One region of the Mycobacterium sp. OAE908 genome, then DNA from elsewhere that is predicted to be linked to it. Evidence: riboswitches for the same ligand, from Rfam matches in the RefSeq annotation. Region 1 holds a riboswitch; the other holds the start of a gene.
The links. Region 1 has a riboswitch for S-adenosylmethionine ahead of J3E61_RS16820 (bifunctional o-acetylhomoserine/o-acetylserine sulfhydrylase). Riboswitches for the same ligand answer to the same signal wherever they lie in the genome.
Positions count from the first base shown of each region.

Region 2: another riboswitch for S-adenosylmethionine. It lies ahead of J3E61_RS14680 (hypothetical protein); the one in region 1 lies ahead of J3E61_RS16820 (bifunctional o-acetylhomoserine/o-acetylserine sulfhydrylase).

Region 1 covers NZ_JAGGJL010000001.1:3,414,152-3,429,600, forward strand. Annotated here, with positions in the region: gene J3E61_RS16795 (FAD-dependent monooxygenase) at 1-658, shown strand, start outside; gene J3E61_RS16800 (nuclear transport factor 2 family protein) at 582-998, opposite strand; gene J3E61_RS16805 (helix-turn-helix transcriptional regulator) at 1,060-1,557, shown strand; gene J3E61_RS16810 (class I SAM-dependent methyltransferase) at 1,625-2,356, opposite strand; gene J3E61_RS16815 (homoserine O-acetyltransferase) at 2,353-3,474, opposite strand; gene J3E61_RS16820 (bifunctional o-acetylhomoserine/o-acetylserine sulfhydrylase) at 3,474-4,817, opposite strand; SAM riboswitch class IV at 4,860-4,979, opposite strand; gene J3E61_RS16825 (NADP-dependent isocitrate dehydrogenase) at 5,216-7,471, shown strand; gene J3E61_RS16830 (alpha/beta hydrolase) at 7,468-8,301, opposite strand; gene xth (exodeoxyribonuclease III) at 8,363-9,154, shown strand; gene J3E61_RS16840 (NAD(P)/FAD-dependent oxidoreductase) at 9,220-10,551, shown strand; gene trpS (tryptophan--tRNA ligase) at 10,574-11,587, shown strand; gene yhjD (inner membrane protein YhjD) at 11,607-12,638, shown strand; gene J3E61_RS16855 (D-alanyl-D-alanine carboxypeptidase) at 12,635-13,858, opposite strand; gene J3E61_RS16860 (SMP-30/gluconolactonase/LRE family protein) at 13,961-14,968, opposite strand; gene J3E61_RS16865 (aspartate aminotransferase family protein) at 14,991-15,449, opposite strand, start outside.
Region 2 covers NZ_JAGGJL010000001.1:2,977,876-2,993,324, reverse strand. Annotated here, with positions in the region: gene J3E61_RS14740 (bifunctional diguanylate cyclase/phosphodiesterase) at 1-470, shown strand, start outside; gene J3E61_RS14735 (hypothetical protein) at 719-1,522, shown strand; gene J3E61_RS14730 (crotonase/enoyl-CoA hydratase family protein) at 1,566-2,267, shown strand; gene J3E61_RS14725 (TetR family transcriptional regulator) at 2,275-2,859, shown strand; partial or broken gene J3E61_RS14720 (hypothetical protein) at 3,105-3,392, opposite strand; gene J3E61_RS14715 (hypothetical protein) at 3,413-3,817, opposite strand; gene J3E61_RS14710 (hypothetical protein) at 4,014-4,745, shown strand; gene J3E61_RS14705 (HD domain-containing protein) at 4,742-6,283, shown strand; gene J3E61_RS14700 (isoprenylcysteine carboxylmethyltransferase family protein) at 6,333-7,088, shown strand; gene J3E61_RS14695 (magnesium transporter CorA family protein) at 7,085-8,068, shown strand; gene J3E61_RS14690 (NAD(P)/FAD-dependent oxidoreductase) at 8,025-9,233, opposite strand; gene J3E61_RS14685 (DUF3060 domain-containing protein) at 9,240-9,914, shown strand; gene J3E61_RS14680 (hypothetical protein) at 9,877-10,251, opposite strand; SAM riboswitch class IV at 10,279-10,390, opposite strand; gene J3E61_RS14675 (alpha/beta fold hydrolase) at 10,410-11,315, opposite strand; gene J3E61_RS14670 (zinc-binding dehydrogenase) at 11,318-12,487, opposite strand; gene J3E61_RS14665 (hypothetical protein) at 12,536-12,817, shown strand; gene J3E61_RS14660 (HD domain-containing protein) at 13,169-13,771, shown strand; gene recC (exodeoxyribonuclease V subunit gamma) at 13,783-15,449, shown strand, end outside.

The DNA of each region.
Region 1 (15,449 bases):
GGCGATGGGCGGGCCCGGCTTGAATCTCGGTTTGCAGGATGCGATGAACCTCGGCTGGAAACTGGCCGCCGCGGTCAACGGCTGGGCCCCCGAGGATCTGCTCGACACCTACCAGAGCGAACGGTATCCAGTCGGCGAGCGGGTGATGATGCACTCCATGTCGCAGACCGCTCTCTTTGGCCCCGGACCCGAGATCGGCGCTCTGCGAAAGCTTTTCAACGAGCTCCTGCAACTGCCGAGCGTCGCCGAGCACATGGCGCACCTGCTCGCGGGCTCCGACGTGGCCTACGACACCGGTGACAGCCATCCGCTATCGGGTCGGCTGGTGCCGGACGTGACGCTTGGCGACGGACGTCGCGTCAGCGAGCTGCTGCATCACGCCCGTCCGGTCCTGCTCGACCTGTCCGGCGGACGCATCGGCCAGACCGTCGATCGGATCGATGTCGTGACAGGCGAGGTGCCGGACTTCGAGGCCTGTGCGCTGCTCATCAGACCCGATGGCTACGTCGCTTGGGCGGCGGACACTTTCGACGTCGACGCGGAGCGCCGGTTGCGTGACGCGCTGCAGCGGTGGTTCGGTGTCAGCGCCGCAGGGCGCGGCGAAGTACGCCGGGGTGGCGAGCGATCTTCGGCCCCAGCAGAAGAGCGAACAGCGTGATGGCCAGCCATGGCTTGAGGTGAGGGCGGATCCGCACGATCAGCCCCGCATCGTCAAGCTCGAGCACCATCGCGTCGGTGATCGTGACGCCGGCAATGCGCGCATCGCTCACCGCTACTCGCGTCGTGCCCTCGCCGATGACCTCGCGCCAGACAAGGTTGGACAGCCCGCCGTAGACGGCACCGAGTAGCACCCGCAGGTCATCGCGCCCGCGGAAGACCATGCAGCCGAACAGCGGAGAGGCCAGTTCGACATCGGGCGCAAGGGCGCTCACCATTTGGTCGATGTCGCGGGCCTTGGTGGCCGCCATGAAGGCAGCAACTGCGTCATCGGTTTGCATGTGTGCCATGCACCCAACGTAACCAGCTCAATTGCAATTTGCAATGGACTACGATGGCCCCATGTCGAAGCCGGAGTTCGCGGACATCTCATGCTCGATCGCACGCGCCGTCGACGTGATCGGCCAGCGGTGGACACCGTTGATCGTGCGCGACCTGTTCGCCGGAATGACGAAGTTCGAGGACATCCGTCGCGACCTCGGAATCGCATCGAACATCCTGGCCGCCCGGCTGGCCGAGCTCGAACGAAACGGCGTCGTCGAGCGGCGTCAATACCAAAGCGCGCCGGCCCGCCACGAGTACGTGCTGACCGACAAGGGCCGCGACCTGTATCCCGTCATTGCCACCTTGTTGGCATTCGGCGACAAGTGGCTGTCACTCGACGGGCCGCCTGCGCTGATCGTGCATGCCGACTGCGGCCACGTCACCACTGCGAAGACGGTGTGCGCCGAATGCGGGGGAGAACTGAACGCCGCCAACGCGATTCACTCGCCGGGGCCAGGCGCCAAACCAGGCCCGGGCACCGCCCTCATCGGCGACTACATACGTTCGCCGAAATAAGGTTCCGGTACGCGAAACGCCGAAAGCCGTGCAACAAGTCTGATCTCGACGAACGGTCTTGTGGGCGTCAGGCCAGCGTCGCCCTGATGCCGACCGTGACGTACGGCAACGCAAGGCCGTTGGTGTTGGCCAACGCGGGATGGGTCGCCAGCAGCTCGCGCACGCGATCCAGCGTCGTGGTGCGCACCTTCTCCGGCGACGTGATGCAGTAGCTGCGCGACGCGACGAGGTCGATGAGCGCCTGCGGCGTCAGGTAACTCGTCCACTCGACCTTGCGCCGCTCGACATCGGTGAACGGCGTCGGCAGCGTCACCTTGTCGTGGAACTGCGCGTCCTCGTGGCCGATGATGCGGCCGAGATCCTTCACCCAGCCCATCCGCTCGTCGCGCGCGTTCCACACCAGGCCGAGCCTGCCGCCCGGCCGTAGCACGCGCGCGATCTCCTTGGCGGCGAGTTCCGGGTCGAACCAGTGCCAGGCCTGAGCCACCAGCACGACGTCGACGCTGTCGTCGGGCAGCGGAATGTCCTCGGCCGTGCCCAGCAGCGCGGGCGTGTCCGGCAGCGAGTTGCTCAGCAGCTCGAGCATTTCCGGAATGGGATCGACCGCGACCACACCGAGGCCACGCTCGACGAGCCGCGTGGTCAGCTTTCCGGTGCCGGCGCCGAGATCCAGCACGTCGCGCGCGTTGCCGGGTAGCAGCCAGTCGATCGCTTCGGGTGGGTACGACGGTCGGCCGCGCTCGTATGCCGCGGCTTCTACGCCGAACGACAGTGAACGCTGCTGCCTGGGGTCGGTCACCGCTCGGCCAGCTCCAAGGTCCGACGTATCAACTTGCCCACCGCCTCGGTCTCCAAGAGGAATCCGTCGTGGCCGTAAATCGAGTCGACCACGTTCAGCTCGGTACAACCAGGCAACAGCTCGGCCAATTCCTCCTGCAGCCGAAGCGGGTACAGCCGGTCTGAGGTGATGCCGCCGACGACGGTCGGAACCGGGCAGCCGCGCAGCGCCGCCTCGATGCCGCCGCGACCGCGGCCCACGTCGTGACTGGACAGCGATTCACTGAGCGCCACGTAGGTGCCGGCGTCGAAGCGGGCCAGCAGCTTGCGGCCCTGGTGCTCCAGATAGCTCTGCACCGCGTAGCGGCCGCCCTTCGCCGGATCCTCGTCGCCCTGCGGATCGTTGCCGAACCGCGCGTCCAGTTCGGGCTCGCCTCGATACGTCAGATGCGCAAACCTCCGCGCGATCTGCATGCCGAGATCCGGCGAACGTCCGGTGCCGTAGTAGTCACCGTTCTGCCAGCCCGGATCCGATTTGATGGCCGCGATCTGCGTGCTCTGTGTGCCGATCTGGTCTGCGGTCGCGCGAGCGCCGACGGCCAACACCAGCGCCGCGCGCACCGCGTCCGGGTAGCTCACGATCCACTCCAGCGCCCGAGCACCGCCCATCGACCCGCCGACCACCGCGGCGACCTCGGTGATGCCGAGCGCCGCCAGCGCGGCGACGTCGGCCTCGACCTGATCGCGCACAGAAATCAGCGGAAACCTTGAGCCCCAAGGCTTCCCGTCCGGCGCGGGCGAACTCGGGCCCGTCGACCCGCGAAAGCCGCCCAACACGTTGGTGGCCACCGCACACCAGCGGTCGGTGTCGATCGGTGCCCCCGGGCCGGCAACACCTTCCCACCAGCCTTCGGTCTCGTCACCAGGGCCGCTGGGGCCGGTGACGTGTGAGTCGCCGGTCAGGGCGTGCAGGACGACGACGACGTTGTCGCGGTTGGGCGACAACTCGCCCCACCGCTGCACGGCGATCGTGACGTCGTCGATCACGGCGCCGTTCTCCAGCGTCAGCGGGCCGATGTCCACGTAGCCGACTTCACCCTCGGCAGGCAGCGTCACGGTGCTCATGTCGATGACCGTCATCAGAACGCCGCCGCGGTCTTCGGGTCTGCGCCCGCGGAGGTGCTGAACGGCTTGGCCGCGGCGAAGCCCTGCTCAAGGTCGGCCAGGATGTCGTCGATGCCCTCGATGCCGACGGCGAGCCGCACCAGGCCGGGGGTCACGCCGGTGGCCAACTGCTCCTCGGGGGTGAGCTGGGCGTGCGTCGTCGACGCCGGATGGATCACCAGCGACCGCACGTCACCGATGTTCGCGACGTGACTGTGCAGCGTCAACGCGTTGACGAACGCCTTGCCCGCGTCGATACCGCCGGCCAGCTCGAACGCCAGCACTGCGCCGGTTCCCTTGGGGGCCAGCTTCTTTCCGAGCTCGTACCACGGCGAGCTCGGCAGCCCCGCGTAGTTCACCGATGTCACGTCCGGATGTCCTGCGAGGAATTCCGCCACCTTTTGTGCATTTTCCACATGGCGTTCAACGCGCAGGCTCAGCGTCTCCAGCCCTTGTGCGACGAGGAACGCGTTGAACGGCGCGGCAGCCGAGCCGAGATCGCGCAGCAGCTGCACCCTTGCCTTCAACGCGAACGCCGGCGGGCCGAGTTCGGCGAACACCACGCCGTGGTAGCTGGGGTCCGGGGTGGTGAAGCCGGGGAACTTGCCGTTGGTCCAGTCGAAGGTGCCGCCGTCGACGATCACGCCTGCGATCGCCGCGCCGTGTCCGCCCAGGTACTTCGTCGCCGAGTGCACGACGATGTCGGCGCCGTGGGACAGCGGCTGAATCAGGTACGGGGTCGCGACGGTGTTGTCGACGATCAACGGCACACCGGCTTCGTGCGCGACGGCCGCGACGTTCGGGATGTCGAGGATGTCGTTCTGCGGGTTCGAGATGGTCTCGCCGAAGAACGCCTTGGTGTTCGGCTTGACCGCAGCCCGCCAGGACTCCAGATCGTCGGGGTTCTCGACGAAGCTGACCTCGATGCCCATCTTCGGCAGCGTGTAGTGGAACAGGTTGTAGGTGCCGCCGTAGAGCCGCGGGCTGGACACGATGTGGTCGCCCGCGTTGGCGAGGTTGAGGATCGCGAAGTGCTCAGCGGCCTGACCGGACGCGAGGAACAGCGCGGCGACGCCGCCTTCGAGGGCCGCGATGCGCTGCTCGACGACGTCCTGCGTCGGATTCATGATCCGGGTGTAGATGTTGCCGGGCTCGGCGAGGCCGAACAGGGCGGCGGCGTGCTCGGTGCTGTTGAACGTGTACGACGTGGTCTGGTAGATCGGCAGCGCCCGCGCGTTCGTCGCGATGTCGGGCGTCTGACCGGCGTGGACCTGTTTGGTTTCGAACGACCAACCGGCCGTCGGATCTGGCGTGCTCATACGAAACGGACCTCCATCTGTCTCTGGGGGCCCGTCACAACGGACCCGCGCTTGCCGGTAGCCGGTAGCGGCTACTCAACCTGGTCAATCACCCGGGGCACCCCACCGCGGTTGGAGGGTTGCCGGCCAGCAAGCCGGGGCTTGACGCTGGCACTCATGACCGATGAGAAGGGTATCGCATGCCACTGACTGGGTGCCACCGGCTGGTTTGTTTCTCGATCGCTCTACGCCATCGTCGCGGTGGCACTGCGGCCCAGACATCGGGAGAATTTCCCTATGTTCGCCCAGCACAGAAGCTACTGGTCAGTAGCCAAGCTGAGCCTTCGTGCACCCGATGCTGCTTGTAGTCTGGCCCGCGAGCAGCGAACTGACCGAAACTGAATCCGGGAGACAACACAATGAGCGCCGAGCAGCCGACCATCATCTACACGCTGACCGACGAGGCGCCGCTGCTTGCGACCTACGGCTTCCTCCCGATCATCCGCACCTTCACCGAGCCGGCCGGCATCAACGTCGAAACCAGCGACATCTCGGTGGCGGCGCGCATCCTCAGTGAGTTCTCCGACCGGCTGACCGAGGAGCAGCGGGTCCCTGACAACCTGGCCACGCTCGGTGAGCTGACCCACCACCCCGAAACCAACATCATCAAGTTGCCGAACATCAGTGCCTCGGTGCCGCAGCTGCTGGCCGCCATCAAGGAGCTACGGGAGAAGGGCTACGACCTGCCCGACTACCCGGGCGAGCCGAAGAACGACGAGGAAAAGGCGATCAAGGAGCGCTACGGCAAGATTCTCGGCAGTGCCGTGAACCCCGTTCTGCGCGAAGGCAATTCGGATCGACGCGCGCCCAATGCGGTCAAGGAGTACGCGCGCAGGCATCCGCACAGCATGGGTGAGTGGTCGCAGGCCTCGCGCACCCACGTCGCGACCATGAAGCGCGGCGATTTCTATCACGGCGAGAAGTCGATGACGCTCGACAAGGCGCGCAAGGTCAAGATGGTGCTCGAGCCCAAAAACGGCGAAACCATCGTGCTCAAGCCAGAAGTCGCGCTCGACGAGGGCGACATCATCGACAGCATGTTCATGAGCAAGAAGGCGCTGTGCGACTTCTTCGAAGAGCAGATCGAGGACGCGTACAAGACCGGCGTGATGTTCTCGCTGCACGTGAAGGCGACCATGATGAAGGTCAGCCACCCCATCGTGTTCGGCCACGCGGTCAAGGTGTTCTACAAGGAAGCCTTCGCCAAGCATCAGGCCGTGCTCGACGAACTCGGCGTCAACGTCAACAACGGGATGTCGGATCTGTACGCCAAGATCGAGTCGCTGCCCGCCTCGCAACGCGAGGAGATCATCCGCGACATCCACGCCGTGCACGAACACCGGCCCGAGGTGGCGATGGTCGACTCGGCGCGTGGCATCACCAACTTCCATTCACCCAGCGACGTGATCGTCGACGCGTCGATGCCCGCGATGATCCGGTTGGGCGGCAAGATGTATGGCGCCGACGGCCGGACCAAGGACACCAAGGCGGTGAACCCCGAGTCGACGTTCTCCCGGATCTACCAGGAAATGGTCAACTTCTGTAAGACGCATGGCCAGTTCGACCCGAGAACCATGGGAACCGTTCCCAACGTCGGGCTGATGGCGCAGCAGGCCGAGGAGTACGGCAGCCACGACAAGACGTTCGAGATCCCCACCGACGGTGTCGCCAACATCGTCGACATCGACACCGGCGAGGTACTGCTGAGCCAGAACGTGGAGACCGGCGACATCTGGCGCATGCCAGTGGTGAAAGACGCCGCGATCCAGGACTGGGTGAAGCTCGCCGTGAACCGTGGCAGGGCCTCCGGCATGACGGTGCTGTTCTGGCTGGACACCGAGCGCCCGCATGAGGTCGAGTTGCGCAAGAAGGTGAAGACCTATCTGGCCGACCACGACACCGAGGGCCTCCACATCCAGATCATGCCGCAGGTGTGGGCCATGCGGTACACGCTGGAGCGGCTGATTCGCGGCCAGGACACCATCGCCGCGACCGGAAACATCCTGCGCGACTACCTGACTGACCTGTTCCCGATCCTCGAACTGGGCACCAGCGCGAAGATGCTGTCGATCGTCCCGCTGATGGCCGGCGGCGGCATGTACGAAACCGGCGCGGGTGGTTCGGCGCCCAAGCATGTGCACCAGTTGGTCGAGGAGAACCACCTGCGCTGGGATTCGCTTGGCGAGTTCCTCGCACTGGGTGCCTGCTTCGAAGACCTTGGCGCCAAGACCGGCAACAAGCGGGCCGAACTGTTGGGCAAGACGCTCGACGGTGCGATCGGCAAGCTGCTGGAGAACGACAAGGCCCCGTCACGCAAGACCGGTGAGCTCGACAACCGCGGCAGCCAGTACTACCTCGCGATGTACTGGGCGCAGGAACTGGCCGAGCAAACCGAGGATCAAGAACTGGCAGGCCACTTCGCGGGCCTGGCCAAGACGCTCGCCGAGAACGAGGACGCGATCGTCGCCGAACTGGCTGAGGTGCAAGGGAATTCGGTCGACATCGGCGGCTACTACTGGCCGGACCCGGAGAAGACGGCCGCGGTGATGCGGCCGAGCAAGACACTCAATTCGGCGCTGGAAGGCGTGACGGCCGAGCCGGTGACAAAGGGTTAGCCGAACGCCTTCTGCGGCGGCGGCGTCGCATAGCGGTCGACGAAGTTGACGATCAGATCGGCGACGCGCTGCGGTGCTTCGAACATCGGGATGTGCCCGACGGCATCCAGATGCGTGATCTCCGTGGCCTCCGGCAGGTGCTTGGTGAAGTGCCGGGTGAAGCGCGGATGCGGGAGCACGTGGTCCTTTTCGCAGATGACCAGATGCGTCGGCGCGGTGCCTTCGGCCAGCTCCTGCAGACCAGGCAGCAACAGCGACTTGACCAACAGCTGGTAGTAGGCGGGGCAGTGGGTGACGTCGTCGATGATGTCGAGCCAGTCCTCGTCGGTGAGCCGGTCGGCGCTCGCGCTGATCGGCACGTAGCCGAGCTGGCGCACGTATGGCAGCTTCAGGGCACGGGGACCGAGCGCCTTGGCGACCAGGTAAACGGGCAGGCCGGCAACGAACTTGCCGACGATTTCGAACTTGGCGGGCGTCAGATGGCTCCAGCCGCCGGCCGGCGCGATGCCGGTCAGCGTGCGCGCCCGGCCGCGGCGTTCCAGCTCGAAGGCCACCCAGCCGCCGAGCGAGTTGCCGACGATGTGTGCGGTGTCCCAGCCCAGCGCATCCATCCGACGTTCCATGTCGTCGGCCAACTCGGCGGTATCCAGGAAGAACCGGCCTTTGACGCCGCCGTTGTGGCCGGGCAGGGTCGGCGCGAACACCTCGTAACGACCAGTGCCAGCAATCAGCGGTGCGACGCCTTTCCACACGCTCTGCGACATCATGAACGGATGCAGCAAAAGCATCGGTTCGCCGGAGCCCAGGTGTATCGGTGCGCGCTCGGTCATGAGCCCGACCATAAAGGTGATACCGCCGGTATCGCAAGCCGGTCGACTACGGTCTGAGGCCGTGATTGTCACCACGATCAACGTCAACGGCATCCGCGCGGCGATCAGGCAGCGGTCGGAGACCAACCTCGGTCTGCTGCCGTGGCTGGCCGAAACCAAGGCCGATGTGGTGTGTCTGCAGGAGACGCGGGCCGACGACGATCAACTCGCCTGCGCGCTCAGCCCAGCGCTGTCCGACGGCTGGCAGCTGGCATCCGCGGGTGGAGATCTCAAGGGCCGCAACGGAGTTGCCGTGCTGAGCCGACATCCGATCCATCAGGTGCGCGACCTCGGCGCCGACGAATTCGCGTTGCACGGGCGCTATGTCGAGGTCGACATAGACGGGCTCACGGTCGCGAGCGTGTACGTGCAGACCGGTGAGGCAGGCACCGACCGCCAGCTCGAGAAGGAGCGGTTCATGACGGCGCTCGCGCACCGCATGTCGACGCTGACCGACCGTGACGCTGTGGTCTGTGGCGACTGGAACATCGCGCACACCGAGAACGACATCAAGAACTGGCGCGGAAACGTGAAGAAGTCGGGATTCCTTCCCGCCGAACGGCAATGGCTGACCGAACTGTTGGCCGCTGGCTGGGTCGACGTCGTTCGTGCGCTGCATCCGGACGTGGCGGGACCGTACTCGTGGTGGTCATGGCGGGGCAGGGCGTTCGACAACGACGCAGGCTGGCGCATCGACTACCAGCTTGCGAGCCACGGGCTGGCGGCGAGGGCGAGTAGCGCGCGGGTGGAGCGGGCCGAGGCGTATGCGCTGCGGTGGTCCGACCACGCGCCGGTAACGGTTGAATATTGGTGAGTTCTGTGCAGTTTGTTGCGCTCACCGCCACAAACTGCACACAACTGGCGAGATAGGGTTGGCCAATGCGCCATCGCGTCGTCATCATCGGATCGGGCTTCGGCGGGCTGTTCGCGGCCAAGCACCTCAAGCGCGCCGACGTCGACGTCACCCTGATCGCGAAGACCACGCATCACCTGTTCCAGCCGCTGCTGTACCAGGTCGCCACAGGCATCCTGTCGGTCGGTGAGATAGCGCCCGCGACGCGAATCATCTTGCGTAAGCAGAAGAATGCGCAAGTGTTGCTCGGCGAGGTCGTCGGCATCGACCTGAAGAACAAGACCGTCACGTCGAAACTCCTCGACTGGGAGCGGGTCACGCCGTTCGACAGCCTGATCGTCGCGGCGGGCGCGCAGCAGTCCTATTTCGGCAACGATCAGTTCGAGGCGTTTGCGCCGGGCATGAAGACCGTCGACGACGCGCTCGAGTTGCGCGGTCGCATCCTCGGTGCGTTCGAGGCGGCCGAGGTGACGACGTCGGAGGAGGAACGCAAACGGCGGCTGACGTTCGTCGTCGTCGGTGCGGGCCCCACCGGCGTCGAGGTGGTCGGCCAGATCGCCGAGCTGGCGGACCGGACCTTGACCGGAGCGTTCCGGACGATCGACCCGGCCGAGGCGCGCGTGATTCTCGTCGAGGCCGCACCCGCGGTGTTGCCGCCGATGGGCCCGAAGCTCGGGCTCAAGGCGCAGCGCAGGCTGGAGAAGATGGGCGTCGAGGTCAAGCTGAAGACGATGGTCACCGACGTCGACTACATGGGCCTGACCGTCAAGGAGGGTGACGAGGAACGCCGTATCGAGGCCGCCGTCAAGGTGTGGTCGGCCGGTGTGCAGGCCAGCCCGCTCGGCAAGATGATCGCCGCGCAGTCCGATGGCACAGAAGTCGATCGGGCCGGCCGGGTGGTCGTCGAGCCCGACCTCACAGTGAAGGGCCATCCGAACGTCTTTGTCGTCGGCGATCTGATGAGCGTGCCCGGTGTGCCCGGCCAGGCGCAGGGCGCGATCCAGGGCGCGGTGTATGCCACCAAGCAGATCAAGGCCGAACTCAAGGGCGAGCAGCCTTCGGCACGAAAGCCGTTCAAGTACTTCGACAAAGGCAGCATGGCGACGGTCTCGCGGTTCTCCGCGGTGTGCCAGATCGGCAAGCTGGAGTTCGGCGGCTTCCTCGCGTGGCTGGCGTGGCTCGGCCTGCACCTCTACTACCTGGTGGGCGGTCGTAACCGGCTGATCGCCGTCATCTCGTGGTTCGTCACGTTCCTCGGCAGGGGCCGCGGTCAGATGGCGATCACCGAGCGGTGGGTGTTCGCGCGACGGGCGCTGGAACAGTCGCGGGAGCAGAGCGCCGAAAAATCCGTTGGTTGAGGCGTGCGAAACTTGAGCCATCATGAGCACTTCCCGCCCTGTCGTCTTTTCCGGTGTCCAGCCCACCTCTGATTCCCTGCACCTGGGCAACGCTTTAGGCGCGATCAAGCAGTGGGTCGGCATGCAGGACGACTACGACGCGTTCTTCTGCGTGGTCGACCTGCATGCGATCACGATCCCGCAGGACCCTGAGCAGCTGCGGCGGCGCACGTTGGTCACGGCCGCGCAGTACCTGGCGCTGGGCATCGACCCGTCGCGCAGCACGATCTTCGTGCAGAGCCACGTGCCCGCACACGCCGAACTCGCTTGGGCGCTGGGCTGTTTCACCGGTTTCGGGCAAGCCTCGCGGATGACTCAGTTCAAGGACAAGTCGCAGAAGGAAGGCAGCGAAGCCACCACGGTGGGATTGTTCACCTACCCGGTGCTGATGGCCGCCGACGTCCTGCTCTACGACACCGATCTGGTTCCGGTCGGCGAGGACCAGCGCCAGCACCTGGAGTTGGCCCGCGACGTCGCGCAGCGGTTCAATGCCCGCTTCCCCGAGACGTTCGTCGTGCCCGACGTGTTGATCCAGAAGGCCACGGCCAAGATCTACGACCTGCAGGATCCGACGTCGAAGATGAGCAAGTCGGCGGCCACCGAGGCCGGGCTGATCAGCCTGCTCGACGATCCGAAGGCCTCGGCGAAGAAGATCCGCTCTGCCGTCACCGACAGTGAGCGCGAGATCCGGTTCGACCAGGGCGCCAAGCCGGGGGTGTCCAACCTGCTGACCATCCAGGCCGCCGTCACCGGGACCGACGTGGACAAGCTCGTCGCGGGCTACGCGGGCCGCGGCTACGGAGACCTCAAGACCGATACGGCCGAGGCCGTCGTCGAGTTCGTCACGCCGATCAAGGAGCGCGTCGACGAACTGCTCGACGATCCGGCCGAACTCGAGGCGGTGCTGGCCACGGGTGCTGAGCGCGCAAGGGACGTGTCTGCCAAGACTCTCAAGCGGGTATATGACCGGTTAGGGTTCTTAGCGCCACGCGCATAACGCTTTCCGGGGAGGCTGGATGACAGAACCGGCCGAGCCGGCCAAACCGGGGATCCTTGATCGCCTGCGGGCGCGGTACGGGTGGTTCGACCACGTGATGCGAGCGCAGGGGCGCTATCAGGACAGCAAGGGCGACTTCTACGCCGCGGGCATCACCTACTTCACGATTTTCGCGCTGTTCCCCCTGCTGATGGTCGGCTTCTCGATCGGTGGCTTCATCCTGGCCAGCCAGCCTGACCTGCTCGCCGAGATCACCCAGCGCATCAAGTCGGCGGTGTCTGGAAACGCCGGCCAGCAACTGATCGACCTGATGGATTCGGCGATCAAGTCGCGTACCTCGGTAGGCATCATCGGCTTGGCGACCGCGGCATGGGCCGGCCTCGGTTGGATGGCCAATCTGCGCGAGGCGCTGAGCCAGATGTGGGGGCTGCTGCGCCATGACCCGCCGGGATTCCTCCGCACGAAACTGTCCGATCTCATTGCCATCGCCGGTCTGTTCGTGGCGATCGTCCTCACCACCGCGCTGACGGCTCTCGGCAGTTCGGGTCTGATGAAGCGCGTGCTGGAATGGCTTGGGCTGCAGAATGTTCCGGGCGTCGACCTGGGTCTGCGGGTGGTGTCGCTGCTGGTGTCCATCGCGGTCTCGTGGCTGCTGTTCACCTGGATCATCGCGCGGCTGCCGCGGGAGTCGGTCAGCCTTCGCAGTGCGGCGAAGGCCGGTCTGCTGGCGGCGGTGGCCTTCGAGATCTTCAAGCAGGTGGCCTCGATCTACCTGCGATCGGTGGTGACAGGACCGGCGGGCGCGACGTTCGGTCCAGTGCTGGGTCTGATGGTCTTCGCCTACATCACCGCCCGATTGATCCTGTTCGCTACGGCGTGGGCGGCGACGTCGACCGAAAACCTCGTGCCCGCACCCGCGGAACCACCGGCGCCCGCGCAGATCACGCCGCGGGTGCAGATCCGCGAGGGTCTCGGGGTGCGCGGGGCGCTGACGGCTGCGGCAGTGGGAGCGCTTGGCGCGCTGAGCTTTTCGCGGTTACGCAAACACTAGAGCGTCGGGCGCCGGTTAAGCGACCGTGCGCCCATGATGAGTCCGAACACGACGATCGACCCGACGATGCCGACGCCGACCCGAACCGGCATCGCGTTGATGTCCGGCAGCGGGGTGGAGGCGGCGGCGGTCGCCGGGTTGGGTGCGGCGTCCGGCTTGGCTGCGAGCAGCGACGGATCGGGCTCGATCAGCGTGCCCACCTTGGTGCCGGGTGCGGTCGCGAAGCCATAGTCCAGCAGGTGTGCGGCCTGCTCCCACGGCGCGATCGGCTGGCGAGTGCCGTGCAGCAGCACGGCCATCAACCGGCGGCCGTCGTGGTTGGCCGCGCCGACGAACGTCTGCCCGGCATCGTCGGTGTAGCCGGTCTTTCCGCCCATCGCGCCGGGGTAGTTGTAGAGCAGCTGATTGTCGTTTTCGACCGGATAGCCGACGTCGCCGCGGCCGGGAAAGTCGAACGTGCGCGTAGCCACAATGTCGGCGAAAGTCGGGTTCTGCCAAGCGAATCGGTAGAACAGGCCGAGGTCGTAGGCTGACGTGCTCATGCCAGGCCCGTCGAGACCCGACGGCGTCGCCGCACGGGTGTCGCGGCCGCCGAGCTTGCCGGCAAGGTCGTTGATCTTCTGTAGCGCGGTATCCATCCCGCCGAGTTGCATGGCCAGAGCGTGCGCGGCGTCGTTGCCGGAGTGCATGAGAAGCCCGTGCAGCAGGTCGTTGATCGAATAGAAGCCGTTCTCACCGACGCCGACCTTGGTGCCCTCGGCGTTGGCGTCCTCCTGTGTGCCCGCAACCACTTTGTGGATCGGCAACTCTCGCAGCGCCTGCGTGGCGATCAGCACCTTGATGATGCTGGCGGGCCGATGCCTGCCGTGCGGGTCGCGGGCGGCGATGACGTCGCCGGTGTCGAGGTCGGCGACCAGCCACGCCTCTGCGGAGATGTCCTCGGGTACCGGCGGCGTGCCGGGAGCGGTGACGATGCCGCACCCGGACAGCGCGTCACCGCCGAGCGGCTTGGCCGGAACCGGCAGCGGCGCAGGCGGATCCCCGGCCTCAGGCACCTCGGAGGAGTCGACGGCAGGTGGCGTCGACTCCCGGTACGGGCACGTCGCCGCTTCCGGGGGTGCCTGATCGGGCTCGGCCGTTGCCATGGCCGGGCCTGCCACCAGGAAAAGCGCCGCTGCCAGCGCTGCGGCCCGCGGTAACGCGATTCGAACGTTCGCCATCGTGACCGAAGATTAGGCGGACATCCGCCCGATCCCGTGGAGGCGCGCTGTGACTGATGAGTTTGAAGTTACAAATGTGACTTCGCGGGCGCGGGCGCTCGGTCAGAGCACGAGCGCTGCAAGGTCGCAGTGCGCGACCGCCGGCGCCCCGATGCAGCCCATCCAGAGCTTCCCGTCCGACTCGACGAGGCCGGTCACCAGACCGAAGGACGGATGCGTCGTGCGCACGCCGGCGACCGCCTTACCGCTGTCCGGATCGAACGCGACGGCCCACACCACCGATTCCGGCTTCGGCTGAAGTCGGTCCGGCAGGCGCCACAAAATCTTGCGGAGAATCGGTGGCCCCGCCGCCAGTCGGTCCGCCACGCGGTTCGCGGGGGTGACCAATGCGCACCAGATGCGGCCGTCGGCGCCGGTCGACAGGTTGTCGGGCATGCCGGGCAGATTGACCGCCAGCGGTGTGACGGTTCCTGCCTGCGACCCGGTCAACCAGTACTTCGACAGCCGTCGTCCCTGCGTCTCGGCGAACACCAACGCCGACCCGTCCGCCGTCGGTGTCACGCCGTTGGCGAAGTACAACCCCGGCACGACGGTCAGCACGGTGCCGTCGGGATCGCGGCGGAACAGGCTCCCGCGGCCGCGCGCCTCGAAGATCGCACCCACATAGTTCGCATACGTGAAGGCACTTGTCGACTCGGTGAAATAGATTGTGCCGTCCGGTGTTTCGGTCACATTCGAGCAGAACTGCAACCGGTGACCGTCGACCTCTTCGACGAGCGTCTCAAACTTGCCGCTGCCTGTGTCCATCACGAGCAGGCCGCCGGGGCTGGTGCACACCAGCAGCCGTCCGTCGCGCGCGACGGCCAGTCCCAGCGGACGGCCCTCTGCGGTACCGACGACCGTGGGCTGACCGTCGGGCGTGATCCGCACGATGCGTCCGTCGTCGACGCCTGTCCAGATGTTGCCGTCGGCGTCGACGACCACATCCTCCGGCGCGTTGCCGGGCACCGGGACGACGGTGAGGTCGGCCGAGGGCACTTCCGGCAGCGCGTCGACGGGTGGCGGTTGCCAGCGGACGGGGTCGACGGGTGGCTTCGGCGCGGTTGTCACGCGCCCGAGGCTACCGGTCTGGCTAGATCATTCGGCTGGCTTCGCTCAGCACTCCGTGCAGGATCTCGTAGATGGCGTCGAACTCCTTCTGCCCGCTGATCAGCGGCGGCGCCAACTGCACGACTGGGTCGCCGCGGTCGTCGGCGCGGCAGTACAGCCCGGCCTCGAAAATCGCGGGCGTCAGGAAGCCGCGCAGCAGTCGCTCGGACTCCTCGTCGTTGAACGTCTCCTTGGTGGTCTTGTCCTTGACGAGTTCGATGCCGTAGAAGAAGCCCTCACCGCGGACGTCACCGACGATCGGCAGGTCGTAGAGCTTCTCCAGCGTCGCGCGGAACGCCGGTGCCGACTCCTTGACGTGGTCGTTGATCCCCTCGCGCTCGAAGATGTCGAGGTTGGCCAGCGCCACCGCCGACGAGACCGGGTGGCCGCCGAAGGTGTAGCCGTGGGCGAACGTCGTCTTGCCGTCGTTGAACGGCTCGAA
Region 2 (15,449 bases), 440 kb from region 1:
GGATAGTGCGTTTACTCAACGACCGTGGCCTGAGCGCAGACGCACTGACCATCGAGATCACCGAAGACCTCTTGCTCGACAACATCGACCGGACCCGCGTCGTTCTCGACAACCTGCGAGGGCACGGCATGCGGGTTGCGATTGACGATTTCGGCAGCGGCTACTCGGCGCTGCGGTATCTACGCGATCTGCCCATCGACGAAGTCAAACTCGATCGACAGTTCATCGGACCGATTCTCGTTAACGAACGGGCCGCGGCGATCGTAGAGGCGGTCATTGATCTCGCGCACGTCCTTGGCGTAACGACCGTCGCGGAGGGCGTTGAGAACAGCGCCACGGCGGCCAAGCTGCGTGAGTCCGGTTGCGAAGTGGCCCAGGGGTATTACTACAGCCCGCCCCTCACCGCATCGGAACTGCTCGAGCATCTGTTGTCGACCAAAAATGCGCCGACCGCAGTGAGATCGCTTTGATGCCGTAGCGGAACGAGAGCCAAGAACACGCCGATTCGTCCGAACCCATAGGCGTTCACGCTGAGCGACCACCCGATGCCGGCACCGGCAATGCTCCCGAAACCCCCTTAGGCACTCCAGTCTCTATTTACCCATAAATCCACACCGTCCCAGCAACCGGCAAAGTCGCACCCCGGCGAATGATGTAACGACGCGCCGACCGTGGTTTACTGCGGTGCGTGGATTGGTTTTCAGACCATGTACTCGGCATGTCGGCGGGCGGCTGGACGGCGCTGGCGGCATGGCTGGCGGTCATGGTCGGCATCGCGGCGTTGGTGTACGCCTGGCGTCAGTACCAACAGGCCAAGGCACAGAGCGCGGAGCTGACGCAGCCCAACGTGGCGATGTTCATGGAGCCCGCCGCCAACGACTGGCATCTTGTGGAGCTCGTCGTCAAGAACTTCGGAAAGACCCCGGCGTACGGCATCCGATTCGAGTTCGCGAACCCGCCGACCGTCGGGAAGTACGAAACCGCTTACGAGGACCGCTATGTCGACATCACGGAGTTGAACCTGCCCGCGGAGATCCCTTATCTGGCGCCGACGCAGGAATGGCGCATCGTGTGGGATTCCGCGCTGGACCGCCGCGAGTTGGGCGAGGCCATCGCGTCGCGCTTCCACGGCGCGGTGACCTACTACGACCAACCCAAAGCCAGCGGGCGCACCAAGCAGAAGCGCACACAGTTCCGGTCCACCGCGGTGTTGGACTGGGCGACCCTGCACCCCGTCGAGCGCCTCGAGCTGCTCACCACCCACGACCTGGCCCGCCAGGAGAAGCAGAAGCTCGAACTGCTGCGCCACCTGCTGACCTATTACCACTACGCGGCCAGTGAGAGCCGCGAGGACGTGCTGCGCGTCGAGATCAACCGCGTGCGGGCGGCCGCCGACGACCTGCGTGAGCGCTACCGCGACCAGTACCAACTGAACGACGCCGCGGCGAACAACAACCATGTCGACACGGCTTTCGAGGACGCGCACACCACGATCATCAACGGCAGGCATCGCGCCATCTAGCAGGTGTTGGCTTTCGTAACCTTGTTACGTAACATCGTTAGCCATGGCTGACACCGTCACATACGAGCTCAACGAAACCGTCGCGACGATCACCCTCGACGACGGCAAAGTCAACGTGCTGGGACCGGCAATGCAGTCGGCGATCAACGAAGCGCTCGACAAGGCCGAGAAGGACTCGGCCAAAGCGGTCGTGATCGCCGGCAACCAGCGGGTGTTCTCCGGCGGCTTCGACTTGGCGGTGTTTCAGTCGGGTGACGCCAAGGCAGCGTTGGGCATGCTCGCGGGCGGCTTCGAATTGTCGATGCGTTGCCTGACGTTCCCGGCGCCGGTGATCATGGCGGCGACGGGCCCCGCGATCGCGATGGGATCGTTCCTGCTGCTTTCGGGCGACCATCGGATCGGCCAGCCCAAGTCGAGGTGTCAGGCCATCGAGGTGGCGATCGGCATGACGATTCCGATCTCGGCGATCGAGATCATGCGGGCGCGACTGACGCCTGCCGCGTTCGAGCGCGGCGCGTCGATGGCCGCGACCTTCGCAGGCGACGAGGCGGTCGCTGGCGGCTGGCTCGACGAGCTCGTCGAGGCCGACCGGGTGTTGACCCGGGCGCAGGAGGTGGCGCGCGAGGCGGCTTCGACGTTGCACGCCGGTGCGCACCTGGCAACCAAGCTGAAGGCGCGCGACTCCGCTCTCAAGGCGATCAAGGCCGGAATCGACGGGCTCGCAACCGAATTCACGCTCGGCTAGGCCTTCGATGCCAAGGGCCAAGCAGCGCACGCCCGAGCTTCGGGACCGGCTGCTCGAGGTCGCGATCAGCACGCTGTCCGACGAGGGCATCGCCCGGTTCACCACCCGTCGGGTGGCGGAGCGGGCGGGCACATCGGTGCCCGCGGTGTACGAGCTTTTCGACGACAAGGCCGGCTTGGTGCGGGCGATGTTCTTCGAGGGTTTCCGGCTGCTTGGCGCCGAGTTGGCGAAGGTTCCCGTCACGTCAGATCCGCTTGGGGACGTCGAGCGGCTGGTTCCGGTGTTCCGGTTGTTCTGCCGGGCGTATCCGCGACTGGCGCAGGTGATGTTCTCGCGGCCGTTCGCGGATTTCGAGCCGGGACCGGAGGAACTGGCGGCAGGGGCGTCGGTTCGCGAGGTGTTCATCGGGCGGATCCAGCGCTGCATCGACGCGGGTCTGCTGAGTGGCGACGCGAACGACATCGCACACGTATTGCTCGCTCTGGCACAGGGTTTGGCGGTGCAGGAGGCGGGGCGCTGGCTTGGATCCGGGACGCTGATCGAGCGACGCTGGAAGCTGGGGGTGACGTCACTGCTAGCCGGGCTGCGATAATCCTCCTATGGCCGGTCGCGTCGGCTCGATGTTCGGGCCGTACGAGTTGCCGGACGGCAGACGGTCGGACGCCTCGGGAAACTCGTATGTGAAATTGCCCGGCTCTGAGCGACTTTGTCGCTCCCGGCGACTTTGTCGCTCAGAGCCGGGCAATTGGGAGGTCATGCCCTGGGGCAGAAGATCCCGAGAATCTGCGCGCAGTTGTCGCGGTTGATCAGCGCAGGCGGTGGTGGCGGCGGCGGGGGCGGAGGCGTATCGCCCTCGAAGATGTTCTGCGCGACGTTGCCTTGACCGAAGTACACGTACCAGTAGGTGTGGCAGACACTTTCGTCCCAAACCACTGGATTGGTGATGTGATTGCCGGTCTGAACCGGAGGGTCCCCGGGGCACCAGCGACACGGCCCCTCCGGGTGGTCGTTCGGGCAGCCGGGCCACGCATCGGCATGTGCGGTGCCGGCAGCCAACCCGAAACCGCCCAGGCTCAGACCCGCGGACACCAGCAATGTCATTGCGAGCCGCGAAACTCGTTTCATGTCAACACCTTTCGTCAGACCTACAGCCCGCCGCACCGCGAGGGCGCGAGGAACGGCGACCACGGTGGGCAATCCGGGGGCAACGGCTGCGGAGGGGGCGGCGTGTAGGGCGGCAGTTCCGGCGGCGGCGGACCCGCGTCGTGCGGAACGCCGTGCCACGGGTAGATCATGTTGGAGTTGACGTCGACGACGCCCTCCGAGTTCCAATACCAGTCGTGGCAGACGTTCCAGTCCCAGGGAATCATGTTGCTCCAGGAATACAGCGCGTCGCCCGGACACCAGTGCGTGCACGTCATGCTGCCCGGACAGTTGCCGCCCTGATAGCTCGGGCCCCAACCGGGATCGGCGTGAGCCGTGGCCATCGCGGCCAGGCCGACTCCGCCGGACACGACGACAGCGGTTGCGAACCGTGACATTCGGCCCATGGTTGCTTCCTTTCGTAAGGCGCCACCCCGCTGGCGATGCGGTCACTACCACCCCAACCTGCGGCGGGCGCCTTGGAGGATTCTTGGAGCCCTGCATGTCGGGGAAATCCAGTACAGCGCCGTCGACCCGCTACCGATCCCAAGTTGAGGCAATTGCCCCATGCCCTGGCCGGCTCGGCCGGCACACCATTGGCCCATGACAAGCACCCCACAAGCCGCCGCGGCCGCCACCAAGGATCTAGAGTTGCCGCCCGGGGACGACGAGCGCGTTGTCGGCTTCGGTGTCATGGGCCTACCGTTCGCCAACGGCCACTACCTGGCGTTCCGCGACTTCCCCGCGACCTCGTTCGCGCCCGGCTACCTTTCGGTGTGGCATCGCACTCCGGACGGCGTCTGGACTTTCTACGCCACCACGCCGGGCCCGCAGAGCTGCTCGCGCTACTTCAGCTCGGCGACCCCGGTCGAGCCCGTGGTGTGCGATATCCGCTCCACCTGGCTCACGCCGTGGTCGCTGCTGATCTCGATCGAGGATGTGCTGCAGTGGCGGGTCGACGTCGAACAGACGTGGCCGACCCGCCTGATGAGCGTCGTCGGCAGCCACCTGCCCACCGCGGCCTGGACCAGCCGCGGCACGCTCAAAACGATGGGCGCCGTCGTCGGTCCGCTGCTCGGCGTCGGAAGGATGCGGCTGACCGGGCACCTGCCCAACGGCCAGGAGTTCCGGATCGCGCCCAAACAAGTCTGGGCCGTGGCCGATTCGACGGCCGTGGTCAAGGGCGAGAACCTGGGCCGCGTCGGCCCGCACGCCGTGCAGGGCAACCTCGCCGACTTCCAGCTCCCCCAACGCGGCATCTGCGCCGTCGCACAAGGCCGCTTCGAGCCGTTCGACATCGCGCGGCATCTCGACGGGGACAGAATCGGCATATGACTACCCGCGCTGAGGTGCTGGCCGCGCTGTCGGTGGCCGTCGACCTCGGCCTCGGCCAACCCGCGGAGCACATGCTGCGGTCGGCGCTGATCGCCACGCGGCTCGCCGAACGCATGGGACTGCCGCAGGCGCAACGGGATCACATCTACTACACGACGCTGATCATGTGGATCGGCTGTCACGCCGATTCGCACGAATACGCGCGGTGGTTCGGCGACGACATCTCGGTGCGCCGCAGCTCGTATCTGGTCGACTGGTCTGGGCTGCCGTATCAACGCTTCCTGCTCACCAACATCCGGCACGGCGAATCGCTGCTGCAGCGACTGAAGACCATCTCGACGCTGTATCTCAACGCCCGCGGTCAGATCTCGAATCTCATCCATTCGCACTGCACGTCGGCGGCCCTGCTGGCCGAGCGCATCGGCCTGGCCACCGACGTACAGACCGCGCTGCGGTACACCTTCGAGCGGTTCGACGGCGGCGGTCTGCCGAACGGCGCTGCGGGCGAGGCGATCCCGATCGAGATGCGCGTCGCGCAGGTGGCCGACATGGTCGAGGTGCATCAGCGCGAGTACGGCACGGTCGGCGCGGTTGCGATGGCGCGCAACAGGCGCGGCGGGCAGTTCGATCCCGCGGTCGTCGACGCGTTCACCGCGGACGCGGAATCGCTGCTCGCCATCCCGTCGACCGGAGACGTCTGGACGATGGCGCTACAGCAGGCGCCCGATCGGCACATCACGCTCGACGAACAGGCTCTCGACCACCTCATCGTCGCCATCGGAGACTTCGTCGACCTGAAATGTCCATTCACGCTGGGACATTCGCGGGCGACCGCGCAGCTTGCTGCCGACGCCGCGGCGGCCGCGGGCCTCGACTCCGATGCCGTCACGTCGACCCGCAGGGCCGCCCATATTCACGACATCGGCCGGATCGGCGTATCCAACCAAATCTGGTCCAAGCCAGGCGAATTGACGATGGCCGAATTCGAGCGGATGCGGCTGCATCCGTATCTGACCGAGCGCATCCTGCATCGGGTGCCCGGGCTGAAGGACGTGGCCGAGATCGCCGCGAATCATCATGAGTGCCTGAATGGCTCGGGATATCCGCGGGGTTTGTCGGCGCGGCAGCTGACGATGCCGGATCGGCTGGTGGCGGCCGCGGTCAGCTATCAGTCCGCACTCGAGCCACGGCCATATCGCGAGGCGATGTCGCCGGAGAGCGCGGCGCGACGGCTGCGAAACCGGGTGCGCGACGGTGAGCTCGACGAGATCGCCGTCGACGCGGTGCTGCACGCCGCAGGCCACGCGTCGCTCAAATCCAAGCCGCGGCCCGATGGGCTGACGGCACGCGAAGTCGATGTGCTTCGCCTCGTGGCGCAGGGCGCGACCAACAAGGAGATCGCCGCGAAGCTGGTGATCAGCGAGAAAACCGCCCGCAACCACGTCGAACGCACCTACGCCAAGATCGGCGTTTCGAACCGGATCGGCGCCAGCATGTACGCGCTCGAACGAGGACTGGTCGGGCGCGTCGAGAGTTGAGGCAAATGCCCCATGCGCGGAGCACCAGTTCGGCGCGACGCTGAGAGCCATGAACCGTTATCTCGCAATCACTTACGGCGCGATCAGCTATGCGCTGTTTCTCGTCGTGTTCGTCTACGCGATCGGCTTTATCGGTGGGTTGACCCCGCGCAGCGTCGACAACGCGATCTCCGCTCCCGTCGGCCAGGCGATAACCATCGACGTCGCGCTCCTCACCCTGTTCGCGGTGCAGCACAGCGTGATGGCGCGCCCGGCGTTCAAGCGATGGTGGACGCGCTACGTTCCTCAGCCCGTCGAGCGCAGTACCTACGTGCTGCTCGCGAGTCTTGTTCTGGCCCTGCTGCTTTGGCAGTGGCGGGAGCTGCCCGCCGTCGCGTGGGCTGTGAACTCGCAGCCGGTGCGGCTGGTGATCTGGGCGCTGTTCTGGCTCGGCTGGGCGATCGTGCTGGCGTCGACGTTCATGATCAACCACTTCGAGCTGTTCGGGCTGCGGCAGGTGTTCGCGGTCTGGCGGTCGCGGCCGCAGGCGCAGACGGGCTTCCGCACGACGCTGTTCTATCGCGTGGTGCGTCATCCACTGAACCTCGGCTTCATCGTCGCGTTCTGGGCGGCGCCGACGATGACCGCCGGGCACCTGCTGTTCGCCTGCGTGACGACAGCGTGGATCCTGGTGGCGATGCAACTGGAGGAACGCGACCTGACCGCCACGCTTGGTGCGCGCTACGACGCGTACCGCCAGACCGTCCCGATGCTGGTGCCGCGGCCACGCGCGCGGATGCGCCGCCCTGACATGATGAAGGGGTGACGCACGTCCGAGGCCGGGTCTGGCGGGCCGGCAAGCCGCAGGACGATTTCGACTTCCCGTCGATCTCGGACTACCTGGCCGAAGAGGACACCCTGGTGTGGTGCGACATCTACGACCCCGACCACGCGATCCTCAAGGACCTGGCCGAAGAGCTGAGCCTGAACAGCTGGGCCGTCGAGGACGCGATCGCCGAGTCCGAACGCACCAAGGCCGTCGTCTACCGCACCCACACCTTCGTCACGGTGTACGGCGTCTCCACCCGCGAGCCCGCCGATGACACGGAGTCGATGCTCGACGTGCACCGCATCTCCGGGTTCGTGTTGCCGCGGGGGTTGATCACGGTGCGGCTGTCACCGCATTTCGACATCGATGCGGTGTCGCAGCGGTTCGACGAACTCGGCGGCCAGGAATACGGGGTCGGCTCGCTGGTGCATGGGCTGCTCGACGTGGTCGTCGACGGGCACTTCGACGCGGTGCAGAAGCTCGACGAAGGCATCGAGAGCGTCGAAGACGACCTGTTCGAGAACAGCCCGCGGAAAGACTTCCAGCGCAAGACATTCCGAATGCGTAAGGACCTCGTCGAGCTGCGCCGCGTCGTGCTGCCGATGCGCGAGGTCGTCAACTCCATCCAGCATCGGCGTCTCGACGCGAAGACGGCACCCGAACTCGATCCGCTGTACTCGGACCTCTACGACCACGTGCTGCGCGTCTCGGAGTGGACAGAGTCGTTGCGCGACATGGTGACAACCGTGTTCGAAACGAACCTGTCGCTGCAGGACGCCCGGCTGAACACGGTGATGAAGAAGCTGACCGGGTGGGCGGCGATCATCGCGGTGCCGACCGCGATCACCGGGTTCTACGGCCAGAACGTCGAGTACCCGGGCATCAACACCTTCTCGGGATTTCTGGTCAGCACGTCGGTCATCGTGCTGATGGTCATCGTGCTGTACTGGATGTTCCGCCGGCGAGATTGGCTGTGAGGACGCCGACGACATCGCCCTCCGACTCGTAGTAGACGGTGAATCCGTCGCGGTGGTCGTCTAGTCGGGTGTTGTCGTAGTCGGTACCCCAGCCGCGGTACTTCAACGTGGATTCGCCGATGACGCAAGAGAATTCGGGAATTTTGCGCCAGGATGCAGGCTGGCCGGCCGCGGTCAGCCCAGCGATGCGGCCCTGCTGCGCGGCGTCTCGCCAGTGCTCGGCGCGGATACGCCTGCCTGCGGTGACGTTGTAGGCCAATGCGACATCGCCTGCGGCGTAGACGTTGCGTGCCGAGGTGTGCATGTGCTCGTTGACGACGATGCGGCCGTCGCAGGTGTCAAGCCCGGCGTCGACGGCAAGGTGCGCATCGGGGCGCACGCCTGTCGCGGAGACGACGACGTCACCGTCGATGCTCGCACCGGTGTCGAGGTGAACGTGGGTGTCGTCGATCGCGGTCACAGCCGTCGACCCGATGAAGCGAACCCCGTTGTCCAACAGTATCTTTGCGACTCGTTCGCCGACCTCGTCGCCGAATCTGCGCTGCAGTGGCACGGGTTCGGCAGCAACCATCGTGGTGGGGACGCCGCGGGCGGCGAGTGTGGCCGCGGCTTCGCAGCCGATCAGCCCGCCACCGATCACGACCGCGGAGTCGGCGGTGCGGGCGGCCATCCGCAGGATCAGCGCGTCGGCGAACGACCGCAGCGGAAGCGCGGCCTCGGCCCCGGGGATCGCGAGAGGGACAGGACTGGCGCCGCAGCCCAGCACGAGATGCCAGTACGGGTAGCGGCGGCCGCCCTCGGTGACGACCTCCTGGCCGACCACGTCGATGTGGTCGACGGTGATCCCACGGACCAGTTCGACGTCGTGGCGGGCGAACCAGCCGGGGCTGTGCAGATCGCGCTTGGCTTCGCGGCCGCAAAGATAGTCCTTGCTCAGCGGCGGCTTGGCGTAGGGCAGGGCGGCGTCGTTGGTCAAAATCCGCACGGGGATGTGCGGGTGCTTGCTGCGGAACGTCTCCGCTGCGCTTAACCCTGCCGGACCGCTGCCGATGGCGATGAAACCAGCTGCCACCACACTTCCTGGGTACCACTTCAGCCGACGTTGCACGCCCCTCGTCAGCAAATTGTCACATTCGTTGAGGGCACCTACTGTCTGTGGGACCATCTGCGCATGAATCCACAGGACGACCCCGAGGCTCGGATCAGGGCGCTCGAGCAACCGCTGGCCGATACGGCGCGGGCGACCGAGTTGGGGACGGGGACGACGCCGTACACGGCACCCGATCAGGCGTACGCACCGCCGCCGTTGCCGCCAATGCCGCCGCCGGCCCAGGGTCCGTACACGCCGCCGGGGTACGGCGCGCCGTGGGCGCCGGCGCCGCAGCGCAAGTCGTCGGCGGGCATTCCGTGGGCGCTGTTCGCGGGCATCGCTGTGGTGTTCCTGATCGTTGCCGCAGGTGTCGGGTTCGTGGTGATGCAGAAGGCGACGCGCGACATCTCGAGCTTCCCCGGCATCTCCATCCCGAGCATTCCGTCGATGCCCTCGATGCCAAACGCTCCCTCGCAGCCCACCGCGGCGCCGCCAGGTAGTCAGCTCAGCGTCGCTGGGATGGGCGCGAACAAGACGCTCGAATGCAACGACAATCCGGTGAGCATCAGTGGCGTCTCGAACACGGTCACGATCACGGGCCACTGCACGACGGTGTCGGTGTCGGGCATGCAGAACAAGGTCACGCTCGAGACGTCGGACCAGATCAGCGCGTCGGGGGTCGAAAACGTGGTGACCTATCACTCCGGCTCCCCGGACATCAATAACTCGGGAAACAACGTGGTGCAGCAGGGCTGAGAGCCTCGCATTCGGTGCGCTCGGAAGCGAGCGTGAACACGTTTCGCTCGTCGGCGAGTACGGCGCCGGGCACCAGCAGGACCTGCCATTCGGGCGCCCACTCGGCGTGGCCGTCGCTGCTTCTCAGCGCATGCGCGACGTCGTCGGGCCGGTGATGCCAGAGGATTTCGCCGGTGTCGAGGTGGACGAGCCCATCGCGGACGTGGGCGCTGACCGGAAAGGCCACCGCTGATTTCGCGACGGCCATGAAGTAGCGGCCGATGTCGACGTGGTGACCGGGGTCCGCGGACGCGCAGACGGGATCGGCGATGAAGGCGCGGAAGAAATGCTTGCGCATGTTGCTCCCTCGTCGGGGCCTCCGGTGGAGGCGCTCTTGTCGGCACCGGTCGGTGCGGACCGCTTCGTCATCCGAGCCACCCACGAGCGTGGGGTTGGCGTGCCGTCCAGTCGGAGCTTGGCGACGGCAACTCGTGAAGCTGTTTTCAGTCTAGAGCGTCAGGCTCGGGCAGGGTCCCAGGCCAGCATCCGGGCGGCCAATTCCGGGCCGCAGTCCTCCTGAACGAAGTGGCTGCCGTTGATACGGGCGTGGGGCTGACCCGCGGCGCCGGGCACATGCGCGATCAGGGGGCGATCGGCGCGACCGAGGATGGGATCTTTGGCGCCGAAGACACACAGGAAAGGCTTCTCCCACCGGCCGAGGGCCTCCCACGCGGCGCGGTTCGCCGGGAGCGCGGGGTCATCCGGCGTCGTCGGCACCAGGGTTGGGAATGCCCGCGCGCCTGCCTGAAAAGTCTTGTCGGGAAAGGGCGCATCGTATCCGGCTCGGATTTCGGCTGAAATCTTCGTGACGGTGCCCGCGGATACGATGCGTCCGCACGGCAGCACCGGCGTGTAGCGCGCGAAGGCCCGCCACGTGCGGAAGGCGATGTTCGCGGGCTGCTGACCGGCAGGCAAGTACCCGTTGCCGACGACAATGCGGCCGACGAGGTGGGGTTGCTCTGCGGCCATGCGCAGTCCGATCAGCGATCCCCAATCCTGCACGAACATTGTGACGTCCCTCAGGTCGAGGGCGTCGAACCATGCCGTGACCCATTCGACGTGCCGCAGGTACGTGTAATCGGCGATGGCGCTGGGCTTGTCGGAGCGACCAAAGCCGATCAGGTCTGGGGCGAGCACGCGACGGCCTGCGTCAACGAGCGGCGGAATCATGGTGCGGTACAGATAACTCCAGGTGGGCTCGCCGTGTAGGAGGACGACTGGTGCGCCGTCGGCGGGGCCCTCGTCGACGTAGTGCATACGAAGGCCATCGGTGTCGCTGGCGGCAACGTCGACGTAGTGCGGCGCGAACGGGTAGCCGTGCAGGTTCGCGAAGCGGGAGTCAGGGGTTCTCAGGACATTCATCGTCAGCTCCCTAGAGGGCTTGTGGCGTCGCTCTTCGGATCGATGAGTATTTTGGCGTGTGCGTCGGGATCGGCCAGCGCTTGGAACGCGTTGTCGACGCCGGCGAGTCCGACGGTGCCGGTGATGAGTGGCGTTGCGTCGACCTTGCCGTCGGCGAGCATGTGCAGTGTGTCGCGGAATTCCATTGGGGTGTAACCGAGTACGAAGCGCAGATCGATCTCTTTGTTGATCGCCATCGACGGCCGGACCTGGTCGGCGCCCATGCAGACGCCGACCACGACGACGCGGGAGAACAGCGGCGCGCCGGTGATGATGCTCTCGATGATGCCGGGGACGCCGACGCATTCGAAGACGACGGGGTGTTTGGGAGTGGCGGCACCGACCGCGTCGGCGGCGCGCCAGACGTGCCACCACGGCAGGCGCACCCGCTGCAGCTTCTCGATGGTGCCGATCGCGAGATCGAAAGCGTCGAGCGGTGTTTCGAGATGGCCATGGCCTTTCGCGGCCTCGTACGGCGAGTCGAGCGCCGGGTCGACGACAATGTCGGCGCCGCACTTGATGGCCAGCGCGCGACGGCCGGCGGAGTAGTCGCTGGCGATCACCGTTCGCACACCCTTGGCCTTGAGCATCAGGATCACGGCGAGGCCGATCGGTCCGCAGCCGATGACGATGGCGACTTGGCCTCTGCCGATGTCGGATCGGCGGACGGCGTGCCAGCCGACGGCCATGGGTTCGGTGAGCGCGGCCTGTTCGACGGGTAGGCCGTTGGGGACCGGCAGCGCGAGGGACTGCTCGACGACGACGCGTTCGGCGTAGGCGCCGGGGGCCCGCGTGCTCAGCCCGAGCGCGTGCACCTCCTTGCCGCGTCGCAGCAGGGGTAGCGCGACGACGGGTGTGCCGGACTTGAGTGTCTTGCGGGTTTTCGGACCGTGGTCGAGGACTTCGCCGCAGAACTCGTGGCCGAAGACCACGGACTGGTGCGAGCGCATGAAGTCGGGGTAGCCGGTCTCGGCCATCACTTCGGCGACCTCGTCGCAGTGGTTGCGCGCATGCAGGTCCGAGCCGCAGATGCCGCAGCGAATGACGTCGAGGAGCAGTTGGCCCTTGGCCGGCGTGGGTGTGGGTTGGTCGACGACGTCGAGCTTGGCGTTGGTGCAGGTGACTGCCTTCATAGGCCGAGCGTAGGGAACACTCGCCCTCGAGCCGTCACAATTGGCGGCATGACGAACGAGGCGCCAATTAGTGACGCGGAACTCGACGCGATGCAGCAGCGCGCGGACGCGACAAGCAAGGGGCCATGGAAGTCGTGGATCGAAGGCCGCGACATGACGTGCGGATCGACTTTCATTCAGATCGGTGACGACGATGACCGCGACGAAGACATGTACGTGTCCCGCGACGACCGGCCGATCAGCGACGCCGATCTCGACTTCATCGCCGCCGCTCGTCAAGACGTCCCTCGGCTGGTCGCCGAAGTCAGACGACTGCGAAATTCGCGATAGAGCGGCAAACCCCGATCACGCTGAGTCGGCATGCTCCATCCCACGCCGTGCCGTTGGGTTCATTCTGCCGAACGGAATCGATTGGGACGCAAGGGCAGACGACATGATTCCGGTGTACGGATGCAATCCCGGCGTCGCTGCGATCGACCGGTCCGGGCTGGGGTGGTGGTGCGGGTGGGTGCACTGGGCCCGCGAGACCGAGGCGCCCCGGCGCGGAATCCCGACAGCACCCTTCCTTGTGCCCACCTCTTGGCGACTTTGTCGCTGCCGTCGACTTTGTCGCGTAGAGCCGGGCAAAACGTTCATGTCACCCCCTGCGGCTATGGTCAGACTGAAAGGGGAGAAATCGCATTGAGTGAGCAGACCTCCACACCGATACTGACCGACCAGTTCTCCAAGGCGCTCGTCTACGCCGAGCACAAGCACCACAACCAGGTGCGTAAAGGTGGCGACATCCCTTACATGGGCCATCTCCTGAGCGTGGCCGGGCTCGTCATCAACGACGGCGGCTCCGAAGCCCAGGCCATCGCGGCGCTGTTGCACGACGCCGTCGAGGACCAGGGCGGTCCCCCAACGCTGGCCGAGATCCGAACCAAGTTCGGCGACGACGTCGCGCGCATCGTCGCCGAGTGCAGCGACACCGACGAGGAACCCAAGCCGCCATGGCTGGACCGCAAGCGCCGCTACGTCGACCACCTTGCCGAGGTCGGCGTCGACACGCTTTTGGTTTCCGTCGCCGACAAGCTCGACAACGCACGCTCGATGCTGCGCGACTACCACGAGCACGGCCCGAAACTGTGGGAGCGCTTCAACCGCAAGGACCCGCACGATCACCTCTGGTACTACGGCGAACTGCTGAAGGCCTACCGTGCTCGCGGCCTGGACAGCTGGATGGTCGACGAACTCGACCGTGTCGTCGACGAACTGGCCCGCCAGGTCGACGGAGGCTCCTAAGGTGAGCACTGATGGCGCTTCACCTCCATCGCGCTGAGCGCACCGATCTCCTCGCCGACGCCCTCGGCCATCTGCTGTCCACTCCGCTACCCGACCCGTTCGCGCAAGAGCTGATCATCGTCCCCGCCAAGGGCGTCGAACGGTGGCTGAGCCAGCGGCTCTCCCACATCCTCGGCCGCGGTGCCGGCCAGGACGGCATCTGTGCAGGCATCTCGTTCCGCAACCCGCATTCCCTGATTGCGGAGATCACCGGTACCGCGGACGACGACCCATGGTCTCCCGACGCCATGGTCTGGCCGCTGCTCGAGGTCATCGACGCCAGCTGCACTGCGGACTGGTGCAAGACCCTGGCCACTCATCTCGGCCACTTCGAAGTGGGCGAGGAGAAGGAGTTGCGCCAGGGCCGCCGCTACGCCGTCGCCCGCCGGCTCGCCGGCCTGTTCGCCTCCTACGCCCGGCAACGGCCGCAGCTGCTGATCGATTGGGAACGCGATGTCGCAGGCGACATCCCCTCCGACCTCGACTGGCAGCCGCCGCTGTGGCGCGCGCTGCTCGACAAGGTCGACGCCGACCCGCCGCATGTCCGGCACGCTAAAACCCTTGTGCGGCTACAAGAATCGCCCCTGGACCTGCCGGAGCGGATGTCGCTGTTCGGTCACACCCGGCTGCCGTCCACCGAGGTCGAACTCCTGACCGCGCTGGCCACCCACCACGATCTGCACCTGTGGCTGCCGCATCCCAGCGACGACCTATGGCGCAAGCTCGCCACCGACAGCGGCCCGATCCCCCGCCGCGACGACACCAGCCACCGCAACGTCGCCCACCCCCTGCTGGCCACCCTCGGCCGCGACCTGCGCGAGCTGCAGCGCAGTCTGCCCGACGATCCCGCCACAGACGAATATCTCAGTGGCTCAACGCATCCCGACACCCTGCTCGGTTGGCTGCAGTCCGATATCGCCGCCAACGCCGTCAGTCCGGACGGCCGCACACACACGCCGACAGACCGCTCCATCCAGGTGCACAGCTGCCACGGCCCGGCCCGCCAGATCGACGTGCTTCGCGAGGTCCTGCTCGGCCTGCTCGCCGACGACCCCACCCTCGAGCCTCGCGACATCCTGGTCATGTGCCCGGATATCGAGACCTACGCGCCACTGATCGTCGCCGGCTTCGGCCTCGGCGACATGATCCGCGGCGTGCATCCCGCGCACCGGCTGCGCGTACGCCTGGCCGACCGCTCCCTCGTGCAGACCAATCCGCTGCTGGGCGTCGCGAGTCAGCTGCTCAGCCTCGCGGGCAGCAGGGCCACCTCCAGCGAGGTGCTCAATCTCGCGGCCGCCGCGCCGGTCCGGGCCCGATTCGAGTTCAGCGACGACGACCTCGAGGACATCACCCGTTGGGTGCGCGAAGCCAACATCCGCTGGGGTTTCGACAAGGAAGACCGCCAGCCGTTCGGCGTCGACTTCATCCAGAACACTTGGCGATTCGGCATCGACCGCGTCCTGGCCGGTGTCGCGATGTCCGACGATTCGCATGCCTGGCTTGACACCACGCTGCCGCTCGACGACGTCAGCAGCAACCGCGTCGAGCTGGCTGGGCGGCTCGCCGAGTATGTCGACCGGCTGCACCGTGTCACCGAATCACTCACCGGCACAAGGTCACTGGAAGAGTGGCTGACGTC